DNA from 3 places in the Anaerospora sp. genome. Region 3 is predicted to be linked to each of the others. Evidence: riboswitches for the same ligand, from Rfam matches in the RefSeq annotation. Region 3 holds a riboswitch; each other region holds the start of a gene.
The links. Region 3 has a riboswitch for thiamine pyrophosphate ahead of cytX (putative hydroxymethylpyrimidine transporter CytX). Riboswitches for the same ligand answer to the same signal wherever they lie in the genome.
Positions count from the first base shown of each region.

Region 1 (5,762 bases), on a different contig from region 3:
GCCGCATGCGAGGCGGCGACATACTGACTTCTACTTCCGGAAATTTTTGCTGCAAATAGTTAGCATGAATACCAGTCATAAATGCTTCCCGGCGCCAGTCATGGAGACCTAGAAGAGCGCCAACATTCACAGTTCGGACTCCTGCCAGGCAAGCCCGCTCGGGCGCATCCAGCCGATAAGAATAGTTGCGTTTGGGACCGGCAAGATGCAGCTGCTCATAGATTGTCTGATCATATACTTCCTGGTAAACAGTCACCCCGTCGACACCGCACGCTACTAAATCGGCATACTCTTCTTGCTCCAGCGGATAAATTTCAATACTGATTGAGGTGAAGAAACTACGCAGGACATTTACACAGTCTTTAATGTAACTGACAGGCGAGTGTCGTCTTGACTCTCCTGTTAAAATAATAAGATGCTTAAGCCCGGTTTGTGCTATTACTTGCGCTTCGTCAGCAACTTCCTCCAGCGTCAGTTTTTTTCGGGTAATACTGTTCCCCGCATGAAAACCACAATATACACATTGATTAACGCAATAATTAGCCAAATACAGCGGCGTATACAGCAGAATGGTCCGGCCAAAACGCTTTGTCGTCAACCAGTGGGCTTTGCATGCCATTTCTTCTAAATAAGCCTCAGCTTTCGGCGAGAGCAGTGTCAGGTAATCCAGCAAATTCATTTCATCCTTGGCAATCACGCCTGCAATCTGCCGGTCTGTAATACTTTCAAAGAATGTATCTATGTTAAAATTCCGGTACTGCTCAATCACACTCTGAACACTCATATTATCCCTGCTTTCCATCCTATTAACTATGTAGAAAACCGGTTAATGGCGATGATGCGCTTGCATAACCCTTTCTGTTTTCCGGTTCCGCCAAATAAGCCATGCGTCCGGCACCTACTGCCAGCCCGAAAGAGCGCGCCATAGCAACAGGGTCACCGGCTGTTGCTACTGCGGTATTGACCAGCACCGCTGCGGCGCCCATTTCCATAGCTTCGGCAGCCTCCGAAGGCCGCCCAATCCCTGCATCAACAATAACTGGTACAGAAATTTCCTCAATTAATATGCGAATTAATTCTTTTGTTTTTAAACCGCGGTTACTGCCAATCGGCGATCCTAACGGCATAACTGCAGCCGCTCCTGCTTCTGCCATTTTTTTAGCAGCCATCAAATCGGGACTCATATAAGGAAGAACAATAAATCCTTCTGCCGCCAGCACTTGCGTTGCCTTAATTGTCTCTAGATTATCAGGCAACAAGTATTTGGCATCAGAAATAACCTCGATTTTAATCCAGTTGCCACAACCGGCAGCCCTTGCTAAACGCGCTATGCGTATTGCCTCCTCTGCCGTCCTTGCACCCGAAGTATTCGGCATCAGGATCGACCCCTCAGGGATATAATTCACAATATTTTCCTGGGCATTATTGGGCTCTATCCGCCTTAATGCCACTGTTATCACCTGCGCTCCTGCAGCTCGGATCACTTCAGGTATAATTGTATGCGAAGAAAACTTGCCAGTACCCAAAAACAGCCTGCTAGCCACTGGCTGACCGCCAATAATCAGCTGGTCTCCCATATTATCAGCCCCCTCCCACAAATGAAACAATTTCCAGCATATCATGCGGCTTAAGGACTACCGTCTCCCACTCATCCTGCTTTAGGATCGCATGATTGTATTCAACAACAATACAGGCTCCATTTAGACCTCTGGCTTTTATCAATGCTGCTACCGTTGCTCCGTCTACAAATTCCTCTTCTTTACCATTGAGCGTCAACTTCATCAAATCCCCTTCCTTTCATAGTGAAATAAAATAAAAAAACGTGCCTCCCCAAAGGATAGGCACGTAGTATGCACAAAACACCTCCCTCCGCGAGCATTATCTCGATCAGGTCATAAGGTCAGAGACTCACAGCCTCACTCTCAGCCCATAACATGGACTCCCTTGGTTGTAAACTATTAAATTACAGCTTTATTCTACTCTACCTTTATTTACCAGTCAAGCCTTCTTGTTTAATGTCGAATCGTAATTTTCATTTTTTGAAGGACTTTACCATTTTGATCAACAAAGCTTACATTCAAACCACCCCAGACATCAGCAATCTGACGGTCAAGCACGACATAGTCCGCCGGGAAGGTAATATTTTTTGTAGTCATTTCACCCGGTCCAGGACTCTTAGTGTGAACCCGTACCGTTAATTGATTGCCGTTGAGCAGTATTCTTTCAATGCCAATATCATAGCCGCCGCCAGCCGTCCCCAGATAGGCAGCTAGTACAAGCTTACTCTGATAATCAATCGCTTTTAATTTTTCAGCCAACACATCATTCTCTTTTACGTCCGCTGAGGCAACAATAGCTTTAAACGACATATCCTTTAAATAGCGGTCATCATACCATTTCCAGGATGTATACTTATTAGTAGAGTAAAGTACCTTTTCACCGGAAACAGGTTTCTCTGGCTGCGATACCGGGTTCACAGGTCCCGTTACTTTATAGATCGTCCAGATAGCATCACCGCCGCCAAAAGGCTTAACGAGAATCATCGCATATACCCTGCCGTCATGTTTCACATCTATATCAATTTGTCCATGCCGGGCCAGGCTTGTACCGCTGTATTGGCGAACAATCGTAAATTCATCCTTGTCAGAAAACCCATAGGCTTTCCCTTCCTGGCGGGCCACTTCCAGCGGATTCAGCCGCCAGCGGTCACGACCAGCATCAACGTCTTGCTGCCATTTAATTAACTTATTATAATCAAGCCCTGCTACGCCGGGACCAATATCAACCTTATCGCCGTGTGACGGAGGATTCTTAATTACTGTTTTAACTTGCTGAATTGATACAACCTGCCATATTTTTCTACTGCCAGCTCCACCAGGCTGCTTCAGTTGAACAAGATAATACTTCTCACCGTGCCCTACCAATACCTTGGCAATACCTGCTGTTCTGTCAGCTGACAGCAGGGTAAAGGTATCTTCTTTATCATTAAAACCATAACGGTCAGCAGAATTTTTCAGTACAAGTACCGGATCAAGCAGCCACACCTTTTGATCGGCCTCAACCTGCTTCTGTAAGCTTTTCAATTCTTCAGCCGGCACCATATCGACATTAACTGGTTGATCGGCTGCCTCCACTACAGCAACCTGCTCCATTTCGCCATTAGCTTTTACGACAACGGCTTCTTCAACAGCTTGAGCTTCACTTTTTTCATCATCCAGCACTTTATATGCAGGTATCGCCGCTTCTTCAGTCGATTCATTCTGAGGCTTAGCAGCCAACTCTTTTTGTTCTTTACCGCCAAACCACTTAGCAGCAGTTACCTCTGTTGCCGCAAGCGGCAGCAGCATAGCGGCCATTAGCGAAACACCAGCCATAGCAGCAGCGATTTTTGTATATTTTTTCTTCATAATTGCTCCCCCTTCTCTTCGACTGGTCAGTCACTTATAATAACGCTGCCTCCGATAGGAAAGTAACGGATGAAAAAAATGCCATCAGACTCAGCAAATAGTGCTATAATATATTTCGTTGGCTAAAAGCCTCAAAATCCATTGGAAAGAGGGTATCAAGGTGAAATCAACAACCCGCGTTCTTTGTGTTTTGCTCCTATTACTATTGACTTGTTCAATCGGCTCAGCTGCTGCAGTAGATAGCAATGCCACTGCAGCTATCGCCTTATATATTGATACTTCGGGCCACTATGTTCCGGGAATAGACCTGCTGAACAAAGCACTGAATGAAGTCATCCGCTTCAAAGTAAATGCGCTGCTTTTGGGAAGCGAGGTACAGTCAGGCAATGAGGTATTACGCGATCTAAGCCGTTGTCAGATCAACACAGCGAACGATGCTACACCGCAAGCATTATCCGCCTACAGCGACGCCCGCCATGTTAATTACATACTCCTGCTCTCCGTACGTCCTCTGGATGTCGCACTGGATGTCAAAGCCTACTCAACCTCCTCCAGCAGCTATCTCGTGGATAAAACGATATGCCGGCCTGATGGGACAGCGGCCATGTCTACCCTGGATACGTTATCCGCTATGATCGGAAACGAAGTAACTGACGCATTAGAACTCATTCGCAATTCGGCAGCAAGTGTTGCATCTGCCCAAAACTAAAGCCCGCTAAAAGTTTCGTTGCCCCGTTTCCTTCCGGCCCTTCTGGAAAAATGCGGTCCGCAGGATGGGTAATCCTTAGCTTACGTTAAGAAATTCGTGCTGTTTGAGCGCAGCGAGTTTACGAATTTTAGTAAGATGAGTATTACCCAAGCATTTTGGAAGACAGGCCTAGAATTTTTGATACTTTTGTTTCGATGACAAAAGTATAAGCCGTGCTTTTCCGCTCATCTCTATGCCTGTATATACAAAGAAAAAGAGGATGTCGTATTTGCTTTCAAAAGCGTTTTGCGACACCCTCTTTCTATTATCTGATCATTCAATTGCCGTAATAGGTTGATATATATCGAGTTCGCAATAATTGTCCTTTGATAGCGAGCTATCTATATACTCAAACCGGAAAGTATCGGCAAATTTGAAACCGGAATTGAATATCCATTTTGAGTACATATGGACTAACAGTCTTCCTACTTGCCGGCCATTAATGTCATCAGGGCGAAAAAAACCAACAAAACGGAAAACCACATATTTATGGGCAGGTATCTCGACTCCATGCATCCCAGGAGGAATTGCAGTCAATTCTGCAGCCTGAACAGAAGGCATATAGTAAATGTATCCTTGGTCGCTCGCACTCCAATCGGTATACCCGTAATAAATATGAGGATTAACGGGATGGGCAACCTGCTGCTTATGATGATAAAAAAAGTCCCTCCCATAGGCATTCGCAGTTTTGTCACCGGACTTGCTCATAATTTTGTGCTGAATACCGATGAGGAAAAATCGTTGTCTAAAGACAAACTCAGGCTTATACACCGCAGAATTAGCAACAGAATATATGTCGCTGCTATTGAGCTTTTCCTGAATATGCAGCGACATTTGCTCCGACCTGACTTTCTGCGGAGTGTAACCAAACCTTTTACGAAAAGCTCTAATGTACGACTGTTCATACTCAAAGCCATAGTCGAAAGCAATATCGATTACCCGCCTGTTCGTATGAACCAAATCATTAATACTAGCAGACAGCTTACGGGATTGAACATAATCCATTAACGATTCACCGGTTAAAGCTTTAAACATTCTGTGCAAATGGTATTTGGAAATCTTGCAGTGCAGCGCAATATCATCGAGGTTTATTTTGTTACCCAGATTGGCCTCCGTGAAATCAACACACGTGGAGATCGTTTCTTTGATATCGATCATAGCACGCCTCCTCTAATCGGTTCAAACCACTAAAAACGTTTTAAAACCAGCGTTGCATTTTGTCCCCCAAAACCAAATGAATTTGACAGAGCGTATTCAATGTTTGCTTCTCTGCCTACATTAGGTATATAGTCTAAGTCACATTCAGGATCTGGTGTTTGATAATTAATCGTAGGCGGCAAATATCCTTCTTTTAGCGCATATGCAGTGATAATAGCTTCAATTGCGCCTGCTGCTCCCAGCAAATGCCCAGTCATTGATTTAGTTGAGCTCACAGGCAATCGATAGGCATATTCACCAAATACTGCCTTTATTGCTGCTGTCTCATTGCGGTCATTCACCGGTGTTGACGTCCCGTGAGCATTGATATACCCAATAGCGGCAGGCTTTATGCAAGCATCCTCGATCGCCAGACGCATACACTCGGCAGCTCCCTCTCCCCCTTCGGC
Region 1 is NZ_DALZUO010000001.1:23,836-29,597, forward strand. Features, by position in the region: gene thiH (2-iminoacetate synthase ThiH) at 1-784, opposite strand, end outside; gene RTR76_RS00140 (thiazole synthase) at 807-1,577, opposite strand; gene thiS (sulfur carrier protein ThiS) at 1,582-1,782, opposite strand; TPP riboswitch at 1,848-1,956, opposite strand; gene RTR76_RS00150 (protease complex subunit PrcB family protein) at 2,013-3,407, opposite strand; gene RTR76_RS00155 (hypothetical protein) at 3,568-4,116, shown strand; gene RTR76_RS00160 (helix-turn-helix domain-containing protein) at 4,429-5,313, opposite strand; gene fabF (beta-ketoacyl-ACP synthase II) at 5,343-5,762, opposite strand, start outside.
Region 1: another riboswitch for thiamine pyrophosphate. It lies ahead of thiS (sulfur carrier protein ThiS); the one in region 3 lies ahead of cytX (putative hydroxymethylpyrimidine transporter CytX).

Region 2 (5,762 bases), on a different contig from region 3:
AATTTTGATGTAGTAGTAGTCGCAATTGGTGAAGATATGCAGGCGAATGTACTGACTACATTGTTGTTAAAAGATATGGGTGTTACGCACATTGTTGCAAAAGCGCGCAACGAACTGCACGGTAAAATGCTGAAAAAAATAGGCGCTGACCGGATTGTTTATCCCGAACGCGATATGGGCCAGCGGGTAGCACATAATTTAGTTTCCACCAACGTTCTTGATTATATTGAGCTCTCACCTAACTTAAGCCTTGTAGAAATCAACGCACCTCAGTCTCTTATCGGCAAAAGCCTGGCTGAAGCCAATCTGCGCGCTAAATATGAAATGAACGTTGTTGCCATTAAACGGGCCGATAAAATCATTGTACCGCCCCATCCCAGCGATAAAATTACTTCTGAAGATGTATTAATCGTGGTTGGCGGCATTGAAGGCTTGCAGCGGCTGGAAGAACTTGAGTGATTAACTAACAAAGAGCAGGCGCGGTATATACCGGCGCCTGCTCTTTATTTCGCTGTTGAAAAATAACTGTTTATTCCATTGTAAAGTCCCAAAGCAGCCTTACGCCAGAACGTCGTCTTGCTAAGCAGCCTGGCTTCCTGGGGATTAGAAATAAAAGCTACCTCTGCCAGAATTGCTGGCATATGTGTGTTTTCCAACACATAAAAATCATTTTCTTCAAAACCACGGTCAGAGAGGCCCACCTGCCGCACAAGGTTGCTCTGCAGAATTTGGGCAAAGCGGCGATCCTCATTCGTTTTTTCATAAAAATAAGTTGTAGTACCTTGCGCCTCATTCGTTGAAAAAGCATCAGCGTGAATACTGACAAACAAATCGGCATCCATGCGATTGGCAACATTAACCCTGGCCGCGAGCTCTTCCTTATCTGAAGCCCCTTTATAGGCTACATCTTTATCAGCGGTACGGGTCAACACGACATTAGCCCCTCTGGCAGCAAGCATTTTCTTCAGTTCCAGCGCAATCCCCAGAGTCACATCTTTTTCAACAATATTATTACTCCCAATAGCACCCGTATCACTTCCACCATGACCGGGGTCTACCACAATTGTCTTTCCCTGCACACCGGCATATGTAGCCGCATGCGCTGCCCCATAAGCAGCATTAACCGGCAGCGCCAGGGACAGGATCGCAAGAAAAACAAGCATCTTAAAAGAACTTTTCATTATTTCCATCCTTACTAGAAGGCAATCCATCAGTCACTAACATACACCGCCATTATACCTTATGACGATAAATGCTGACAAACGTAATATTTTCCGGTGTTCTTCCTTATTCTTCATTACAGAATGCACAGATTTACAGCATTCTGGGCAAACTGTGTCTTGACCGAGTTGTGAATTAGAATTAGACAGTGTAGATTTTTTTGCAATGCAAGGCGGAGGAGTCCGCGCAAATCGGGAATATGTAAGGCGACGACAACGCAGCAGTGCGAAAAAAGACACGCTGGCTAAACTAAGATTTAACTTGGTCAAGACACTAAGCCCAGGAGGTGATCGCATGGACAATGAAAAAACCACAGCAGCTGTTGACAATGAGCAGGCTCCAGTAGAATCAACTGATAAAAAAACACAAAATACAGTGCCTACTTTATATCCCGACATCGAGTACGTGAACAGAACATTGCCCTAACAAAAAGCAGGGTAGCAATTGATAAAATCGCTACCCTGCTTTTTGTTACTTCAAAGTAATTTCTTCGCCGTTTAAGATTTTTTTCATATTTTTCATCGGACACATCTTACCGCACATCGTACAGGTGTCTTCACATTCCGGTTTCGATTCTTCCCGGTATCTTCTGGCTTTTTCAGGATCAATCGCCAGTTCGATCATCCGCGGAAAATTAACATCCGCCCGTGCAGCACTCATTTGATTGTCCCAGTCTCTTGCACCGGGTATTCCTTTTGCAATGTCGGCTGCATGAGCGGCAATGCGAGTAGCAATAATTCCTTCTTTCATATCTTCCAGAGTGGGTAAGCGCAGGTGTTCCGCCGGAGTTACAAAACACAGGAAATCCGCCCCATTAGCTGCCGCCACCGCGCCCCCGATTGCGCTGGTAATATGATCATACCCAGGGGCAATATCAGTAACCACCGGTCCCAGTACGTAAAAAGGAGCACCATGGCATAGTTTTTTCTCAATTGTCATATTCGCTGCAATTTCATTGAGCGCCATATGTCCGGGACCTTCAATCATTACCTGTACATTTCTCGCCCAGGCACGTTTAGTCAACTCTCCTAAAACGATCAACTCCTCAATTTGGGCAGCATCGGTTGAATCATTAATGGAACCAGGGCGGCAGGCATCCCCCAGACTAAGTGTCACATCATATTGCTCACAAATATCCAGTAAGCGGTCAAAGTATTCGTAAAACGGATTCTCCTGTTTATTAAGCTCCATCCAGGCAAACAGCAGTGAACCGCCTCGTGAAACAATATTGGTTAATCGCTTGTTGTTTTTCACTCGCTCGGCAGTCGTAGTATTAATACCGCAATGGACCGTCATAAAATCAACGCCATCCTGGGCATGCCTTTCCACAACAGCAAAAAACTCATCAACCGTAATATCTTTTAATTCCTTATCCAGCATACCTACGGCATCATACATCGGCACCGTACCAATCATAGCAGAAGATATTTCTACCAATTTTTGACGGAACTCCTGTGTTTTTCCATAGCAGCTGAGGTCCATAATCGCTTCAGCTTTCAGCTCAATCGCTTTTTTTACTTTATCCAACTCAAAATTAATATCACAGCAATCTTTGGAAACACCTAAGTTAACATTGATCTTTGTCCTAAGGCCTGCGCCGACACCTTCGGGACTTAAGCTAATGTGTCCTTTATTAGCAGGGATAACCACCTTCCCTGCCGCGACCAATTCTATCAGCGTCTCCATTCTCATCTTTTCTTTTTCTGCTACTATGCGCATTTGCTCAGTGACAATCCCTTTTTTGGCAGCATCCATTTGTGTCGTGTAATTCATTGCTACTCCCCTTCCTCATCCTAAATAACAAAAAAGCCTACCACAAGGCAGGCTTTAAAGTATTAATTAAAAAGCTTCCCTCCGGTGGTACTAACCACATCAGGTTTAAGAGTTGGACATGTGTCCTCTCAGCCATTTCGGCACCCCTAGCTGTCTTATTCACTTATTATTACTATACTTGATATTCCAACTATTGTACATCCACATTTTTCTTGCGATATTCAATAAGATCATTCACGGTAACAACCGTCATATTATGATTCATAGCAAATTCTACAATCTCCGGTAAACGAGCCATTGTTCCATCCGGATTAGTAAGCTCACATAAAACCCCGTACGGTTTTAGCCCGGCAAGACGCATTAAATCAACATTCGCCTCTGTGTGACCCGGACGCTCAAGCACGCCACCAGCCTTAGCCCTTAATGGAAAGACATGTCCGGGACGTCTCAGATTAGCAGCACAGGCCTGTTCGGCAATTGCGGCTTTCACTGTTGTCACGCGGTCAGCGGCGGATACACCGGTTGTGACTCCACAGGCCGCCTCAATGGAAACAGTAAATGCCGTTTGAAAGCTGCTTGTATTATGCTCTACCATCATCGGCAGTTCTAAAGCCTGCACTCGCTCTTCAGGGAGACATAAGCAAACAATACCGCTGCCCTCACGAATGAGCATTGCCATTTGTGCTTCATTCAAATGCTCTGCCGCAAAGAAAATATCGCCCTCATTTTCCCGTTCTTCATCGTCAGTCACCAAAATCCCCTGTCCGTTACGCAGTGCTTCAATGGCCTTTTTCACTCTTTCCTCGGGATTGCCAAATCGAACTAGTAAATTCTGATTCAATTAGTATTCCTCCTACTCATATAGTCGGACTTACTTTCGAATCAGGGCATCAGATAGGCAGATGTAATAAAAACTATCACTGCCTTATCCTCTTTCATCCGGACTGTACCGTCGGCACTGGCCTCTCACCAGTTCTGCTGACCTCTTCAAAACGAAGAGCGCTCGCGGGCTCCCCAGTTTACCTGGGATACCGCCGGTGGGGATTCACACCCCGCCCTGAGAATAAGTCACTCAGTTGTAAGTATACTCCCCTGGTAGTATTTGTCAACCAGTACTTAAGTCACAAGAGAGTCTACTACAGCGGCAGCAGCTATCCTTCGCGAAAAATAATGCCTTTTCCGAAAGAGGGATAATTCCAGGAATAACCTTCAAGTCCCTGATTCAGCCTTTCGCATACAAGCCGGCAATTGCCGCATTCCAGACAGCCTACATGATCAAAACTGAGTACATCGTTCACCATATCCCATTTATAACGTTCTGCAGGGCACGAGTAGGTACAGGCACGGTGACTGCAAGTCTTACACGCAATTTTGTCGACAACAATATGAGGATTATGATCATCGCTGTCAAAGCGATTTTTAGCTAGACGATCATCCATCGAGAGATTTTTCATAGTGACCGCGCCCCCTTAACCATATCTTTAAACACATCAAAATACGATATTTTATCCGCAACAGTCTCTCTGGCGACACCAAGCACCCGTTTAGCCGGAGTACCGTCTACACCGTAAATATTGCGCATTAAGTCAGCCGCGAGCATAGGATAAGTAGTGAAAACTTGTCTCGTATGTGCCATATAATCATGTGCATTTTTAAAAGTATGCATATCTTTTAGCACACTTTGCTGCAATCGCGTCTCGTAACCTTTTAACATATTTCTGGAATAATCACCTGCATCTATTGCTTCATTAGCCGTCTCAGCTGCTGCAATGCCGGATAAAATAGCATAATCCATTCCCCGAACAGTAAATCCGCTATTAACAACCAGGCCTGCTGCATCACCGGCAATCATAACACCATCGGCAAAAAGCTGAGGAAGCGCTGAAATCCCACCTTCCGGAATAAGGTGTGCAGAATACTCGATAACCTCTCCACCTTCAATATAACGGGAAATAGATGGGTGGTGTTTTAACGCCTCAGCGATATCCGCTACCGGAAGTTTCGCATTCTTCCAGCTAAGAGAATCAACGACCATCCCCAGTGAAATACTGTTCTTATTCGTATAGAGAAATGCACCGCCGCTGATGCCTTTCGTACATTCGCCAACACACAGCATTGCCGTACCAACATCACTGACTGTATTAAATCGCTCATTAATTACCGCTTCAGGCAGTTGAACGATATGCTTAATCCCTAATGCAATATTTTTGAGCTCTAATGGCTTAATAATCCCAGATCTCTCCGCCACAAGAGAATTAACGCCTTCAGCACTAATCACTAAATCAGCTTCAAGCTCTTCATCTCCGATTTTAACACCGCAGACCTTCCCGTCCCTCATAAGAAACGTGTCAACGGTACTGGCCGGAATCATCATGGCTCCCGCATCTTCTGCTTTTGCCGCTAGCCACGCGTCCAGCTTGCTCCTGAGTACCGTATAAGACTGCTGGTTGACCGATGAAAATGTTGAGTCGATGGCAACGCTTGTTTGCGGTGTCATCATCATCATCATTTCTCTCGTTACCTCCCGTTCAAGCGGAGCCTCCTGCCATTCGTCACCCAATAGTTTTTTAAGCGCATATGTATAAATACGACCGCCCGTCATATTTTTTGCGCCTGGCCCTTTGCCCCGGTCGACTAACAATACTTCCCGCCCGGCTTTTGCCAGCTGATAAGCAGCTGCGCTGCCTGCAAGTCCGGCACCAATGACAATAACCTGAAATTTTTCATCTGCCAAAATGTTCACCCCTCCAAAAATAAATAAGATTTCT
Region 2 is NZ_DALZUO010000002.1:129,973-135,734, reverse strand. Features, by position in the region: gene RTR76_RS02645 (TrkA family potassium uptake protein) at 1-459, shown strand, start outside; gene RTR76_RS02640 (N-acetylmuramoyl-L-alanine amidase) at 504-1,181, opposite strand; gene RTR76_RS02635 (hypothetical protein) at 1,516-1,647, shown strand; gene thiC (phosphomethylpyrimidine synthase ThiC) at 1,693-2,994, opposite strand; TPP riboswitch at 3,054-3,152, opposite strand; gene ribB (3,4-dihydroxy-2-butanone-4-phosphate synthase) at 3,185-3,835, opposite strand; FMN riboswitch at 3,918-4,063, opposite strand; gene RTR76_RS02620 (ferredoxin family protein) at 4,146-4,448, opposite strand; gene RTR76_RS02615 (FAD-dependent oxidoreductase) at 4,445-5,728, opposite strand.
Region 2: another riboswitch for thiamine pyrophosphate. It lies ahead of thiC (phosphomethylpyrimidine synthase ThiC); the one in region 3 lies ahead of cytX (putative hydroxymethylpyrimidine transporter CytX).

Region 3 (5,762 bases):
CGGCACGTGCTTTGCTCGCAGCTATATTTTGATAAATTCGGTACCCCACTACCCCTGTAAGGGTAATAACAATAGCAAGAACAATAGCCATCTTCTTCTTATTCGTTAAAGGCACTTACCTTCACCCTTCCTAGTTAGCAGCAGCATTTTAAAAATATGACTGATTAGTCACAATAAGTATATCACTTTAATTTGTACTTTGATATACTTTTATGTCGTAAATGTGTACACATATTTTAACAAAAAAAGACCACTGCTCCACTAGAGCAATGGTCTTTATCATTTTACAACCTATTATTCTGTTGTCGCTGCATGCTGCTCCAAAGCCTGAGCCAGCTGGTCAGCACAGGAAGTTGCATTCCTGCAGATTGTTCCGCGCAGTTTCTTAATCACATCACCAACAGGCATACCTTTAATTAATGTGGTCATTGCACTTAAATTCCCAGGACATCCCCCGACGAATACCAAATCGGTGACAACACCGTTTTCTACTTCAAAACGGATTTCAGTAGCACATACCCCTTTTGTCTTATACGTAATAATTGCACTCACTCCCCGGATTTTGTTGCCTTGCGGGCAATCATTTCAATTTCTACATTCGCTCCCAGCGGCAAAGCAGCTACTCCGATAGTGGTTCTTGCAGGATATGGAACTTGAAATTGCTTAGCATAAACTTCATTCATTGCCTTAAAATCAGCCATATCGGTTAAAAACACCGTTACCTTTACGATGTCATCCGGTGTTAAGCCCGCAGCTTGCAAAACTTGAAATAAATTACAGAAGCACTGTTCTGTTTGCTTAGCAATATCACCTTTAACTAATTCACCTGTTGCCGGATCAATCGGAGTCTGCCCCGAAAAAAATATGGTTTGCCCTGCATCAACTGCATGTGAATAAGGACCTACCGCAACAGCACCCTCAGCCGAATAAGCTGTTCTGGTCATAGCTACCATCTCCTTGTACTGCTTTACTACAAAGTAGTTCGACCAAGGATAGACCATTCCTGCTTAAGCAGATTTATGATCCAGGTGCTCACGGCAATAGGCAGTAATAGGCGTATAGTATAGTATGCAGGCAATAAGACTGCCGCCTGCAGTACTGACCAGAAAAGGAACAACGAAAAACAAAGCTCCAACCTTTGATCCAATAATATATGCAGCTACAGGATACGCTGCCAGTGAACCGATGATTCCTGTGCCAATTATTTCTCCCAGCACCGCTCCACCGATATGCTGCGTCCGTTTATAAAGGATTCCAGCCAGCGCTGCCCCAAACAAGCTGCCGGGAAAAGCAAGCAGCGAACCGGTACCGAGCAGTACCCGCAGCACTGAAATCCCAAAAGCAGCACTCACGGCATAACGCGTTCCTAAGAGCACCGCCAACAGTACATTAATGGCATGTTGAACGGGAAAACACTTGGCAATCCCCACTGGAATATAGATTAAATGAGCGGAAAAAACTCCCACTGCTATAAACAAAGCCGCAAAGCTCATTCTTCTTATATCCATCTGCTTACGCTCCTTTTATCTTAGCATAGGTCTTAAACGTATCACTGTTCATAGCAGATATGGCATCAATCAGCCGGACACGGAAAGTTCCCAGGCCTTCCTTCTCTGCCAGAGACTTTTGGGCAATTTCACCGGCGATGCCCATAACGGCAATACCGGCAACGGCGCCAATAACAGAATCAGCAACACCACAGCAGCAGCCTGTCAAAGCAGTAGACATGCAGCCGGTTCCGGTAACATCCGCTAACAGCGGATGACCATTGGTAATATGATACACTTCATCTTCTCTAGCAATAATATCGACTGCTCCCGTTATTGCCACAACGCACCCCAGTCGTTTAGAAAGGCTTGCTGCAACCACTTGTCCCTGCTCTTGACCTGCTGTAGAATCAACGCCACGGATTCCCTCATTTATTCCTGCAAGTGTCTTAATCTCCGACATGTTCCCCCTGATCACTGCCAGTGGAATTTCCCGAATAATCCGCTCGGCTGCCTGAGTGCGCAGTTTAGTGGCGCCAACTCCTACGGGATCAAAAATTACTGGAATTCCCTTTAGCGCTGCTGCTCGGCCGGCAAGAATCATGGAATCAACCAATTGACCGTTCAATGTACCAATATTTAAAACCAATGCTGAGGCAAAGCTCACCATTTCTTCAACCTCGCCGGGATCATTTGTCATTACAGGCGAAGCTCCCAACGCCAGTGTTACATTCGCACAGTCATTAGCTGTAACAAAATTGGTTAACTGGTGTACAAGCGGGTTCTGTGCTTTTACTTGCTCGAGTGTTTGGCAGACAGCTTGCAATACATCCATGGATTGGCCACCCTCCCTACAATAGCATATAGCAGACTAACCAATACAAGCACCGGAATTGTTGCTCCAATTGCAAGCTCCCATGCAAGAAACTTGTAATACAGCGCTACGCCCAGCCCCCATACTGCCAGGGCTAGAAAGTTTGCTTTTAATTCCGGCCTGATACGGCGATTTTTAAGCCAAAAATAATCAGTAAGTACAATAGCAAACAGGGGAGCAAAAACGGAGCCGATCGCAAGCAAAAAGCTTTCATATTGCTCCATATTAACGATAAGGGCCAGCATTGTGCCTATTACAGCCATAAACAAGGCAATATATTTCTCATTCAATCCGGGGCAAAGACTGGAAAAACTGACCCCCGCCGAGTAAGCGTCCATAAATGTCGTAGTTACAGTAGCCAGGATAATAATCCCCAGAGCCGCTAATCCCAGATTTGCTGCCACCATAATGGAAGCGGGATCGGCAGTTCCGGCGGTAAGTGCAACCCCTAAGCCGATGATATACATCCAGCAGCTGCCAATAAAATATCCCAGGCCGCTGCCCCAGGCCGAGCTTTTCGCCGATTTTGCATACCGGGTATAATCGGCAATAAGCGGCAGCCACGAGAGAGGCATCGCTACACTAAGCTCTAATCCGGCACTAAACGGCATTCCACCGACTGCTGGAATTTGAGAGAGACCGCTGATATTATTAAAAACCAGGCCACTCAGAACCAGAGTAAGTACAAACAACATAACAACTGCTGCGATGTTAGCCTTCTTCCAGCCGCCTTCACGCCCCAAAGCAATCCATAGCATAATAAGTCCACCGATCGCCAGCTGCCAACCAACGAGATAATCCCCTTGCCACAGCATTTTTGTGACTTCATTGGCAGACTTTGCCGCTGACATAATCATAATGGCTGTCCAGCCAACCAATTGCAGCACGTTTAATATAGAAAATAAGTACACTCCATAACTGCCAAAAGATATGCGGGTTGATTCAATAGCGGAAATACGCTCGCGGGAGCCAATGATACCGCATAATACTAACAGCACAATCCCTATGAGGTGCCCTAACAGGATCGCGCTAATACCACTGGCAAATCCGAGTGGAGCGAGAATACCACCGGCAAAAATTTCGGCAATAGACACTGCTGCACCAAACCACAAAAATAGAAAATGCTTAAACTCCATGGCAGAGCCTGTACTATTCATTCCTTCACCTTCTTTTAAAATTAAATAGCGCATCCCATAAGGGATGCGCATCAAGACACATACAAGACCTTATTGGCTATTCCTACGCTGGCATTACCCAGATCAGGTGAATTAAGGGTCACAGAAGAACACGTTCTGTATCTCAGCCGGTCTCTCCGGCACCCCTCGCCCATATTCCATTACTGTAATACTAATATATAATAACTAAATATGCAAACCTTTCCTTAACTAGTCACTTTTTTACTCGTCCTGCAATATGATGAAGTACCGCAATAGTTTAAGGAGGGGATTTTAGTTGGCTTCCTACGAAAAAGTGGTTAAATATGTGACGGACAGATTTGAAACGGCATTAACACCCCTGCAGGCCATGATAAAGAACCAGGAAATTATCATTGTGCAAAACAAACAGATGGTCGAATTACTGGAGAAAATCCGCCTGAATGGCACCCAATCCTTAGAACGGCCTGAAGAAGTCAGTGTGCCAGAAGAAGAGCAAAGCGAAGAACAAAAAGAAGAGGCCTGACAGTAATGTAAAAACCGGAACATGAGTGTTCCGGTTTTTACATACTTACGATTACACCTCAGCATCATCAGCCAATATACCCCGTTTGTTTTTCACGCTGGCCACTATGGCCAAAATTAACAGCAGCATCGCTAAGACCAGCAGTGTACCGGCAATAGGCCGGTTGAAGAACCCCAGAAAGCTCCCTTTGAAATACATCAAGGATTGCAGCAATGAACTTTCTATCATTTTGCCCAGCACAAAAGTCAGCACAACAGGTGCCATGGGAATATCGAGTTTCTTCATGATATAACCGAGCACTCCAAATACGATCATTACCCAAATATCCCACACACTGCCGCTCACACTATATGCTCCCAGAACAGATACAATAACAATTGCCGGATAGAGCATTTTGGGCGGAATGGTAGCAATCTTTCCCCACATCCGGGCTAAGGGCAGGTTCATAACAAGCAGGATTGCATTGCCGATGAACATACTGGCAATAACTGACCAGACGAAATTGGCATTGCTTTGAAACAAAGCCGGTCCAGGCGTCAGACCATGCATAATAAAAGCTCCGAACAGTACCGCAATCGTTGGAGAGCTGGGAATTCCCAGCGTAAATAGAGGAATAAGCGCCGCGCCACAATACGCATTATTAGCGGTTTCAGGACCGGCAACTCCCTCAATGGCGCCTTTGCCAAACCGGGAAGGATCTTTTGCTACTTTCTTTTCCACCGTGTACGATAATATTGTAGGAATAACGGCATTAGAGCCGGGAATTAAGCCAGTGAGGCAGCCGATACCTGTTCCTCTGGCAATAGCCATCAGCGTAGGTTTCCATTCTTCGCGGCGCGGAAACAGGGAGCCCACTTTAGGAGGCTTTCCGGCATGGTGAGAGGACTCCATACCTTGCAGCACTTCGGAAATACCAAATAAACCCATGGCGATTGTTACAAAATCAAAGCCTTCCATTAAGTGAAGTTCACCAAAAGTAAATCTGAGAGCGCCAGAAATTGGGTCCATACCGACTAAGGATAGTGTCAAGCCGATAACTGCAGAAATAATACCGCGAATAATCGACTTTCCCATTAACCCGACAACCATAACCAAACCAAGCACCATTAACGCAAAAAACTCGGGAGGACCAAATTTCAAGGCGAATTCCGCTAACGGAGGCCCAATAAATACTAAACTGATAACCGCAAAGGTTCCACCAATAAAAGAGCCAATGGCAGCAACTCCTAGAGCGGTTCCTGCCCGCCCCTGCCTGGCCATTGGGTAACCATCAAAACAAGTTGCCACCGAGGCTGCTTCCCCAGGTGTATTGATCAGCACGGACGTAATCGTTCCGCCATATAGTGAACCATAGTAAATACCTGCCAGCATAATAATGGCCGGTACAGGCTCCATGGAAAATGTTATTGGCAGCAGCAGAGCCGTGCCGGTTGTTGGCCCCAGGCCGGGCAATATTCCCACAAGCATGCCGATTGTTACACCAATAAGACAATATAACAAATTCCAGCCTGCTAACGCTGTTGCAAAACCGTCAAGCAACGGTATAAATGAATCCATTTCCTACTCTCCCCCTACCATCCATACTCATTAACGGGGAGTGAAACTCCCAGCAGCGATTGAAACACAAACAGTAATAGCACCGCTATAGCAACAGAGGCACTAAGTGCGTAATACCACTTGTAATCGCGGATAAACATGGCAAACAGCAAGATGCTGCCTGC
Region 3 is NZ_DALZUO010000022.1:25,772-31,533, forward strand. Features, by position in the region: gene RTR76_RS15635 (efflux RND transporter periplasmic adaptor subunit) at 1-115, opposite strand, end outside; gene RTR76_RS15640 (TIGR03905 family TSCPD domain-containing protein) at 295-552, opposite strand; gene RTR76_RS15645 (Rid family detoxifying hydrolase) at 549-944, opposite strand; gene thiW (energy coupling factor transporter S component ThiW) at 1,008-1,508, opposite strand; gene thiM (hydroxyethylthiazole kinase) at 1,513-2,322, opposite strand; gene cytX (putative hydroxymethylpyrimidine transporter CytX) at 2,280-3,518, opposite strand; TPP riboswitch at 3,580-3,694, opposite strand; gene RTR76_RS15665 (hypothetical protein) at 3,814-4,041, shown strand; gene RTR76_RS15670 (tripartite tricarboxylate transporter permease) at 4,093-5,598, opposite strand; gene RTR76_RS15675 (tripartite tricarboxylate transporter TctB family protein) at 5,613-5,762, opposite strand, start outside.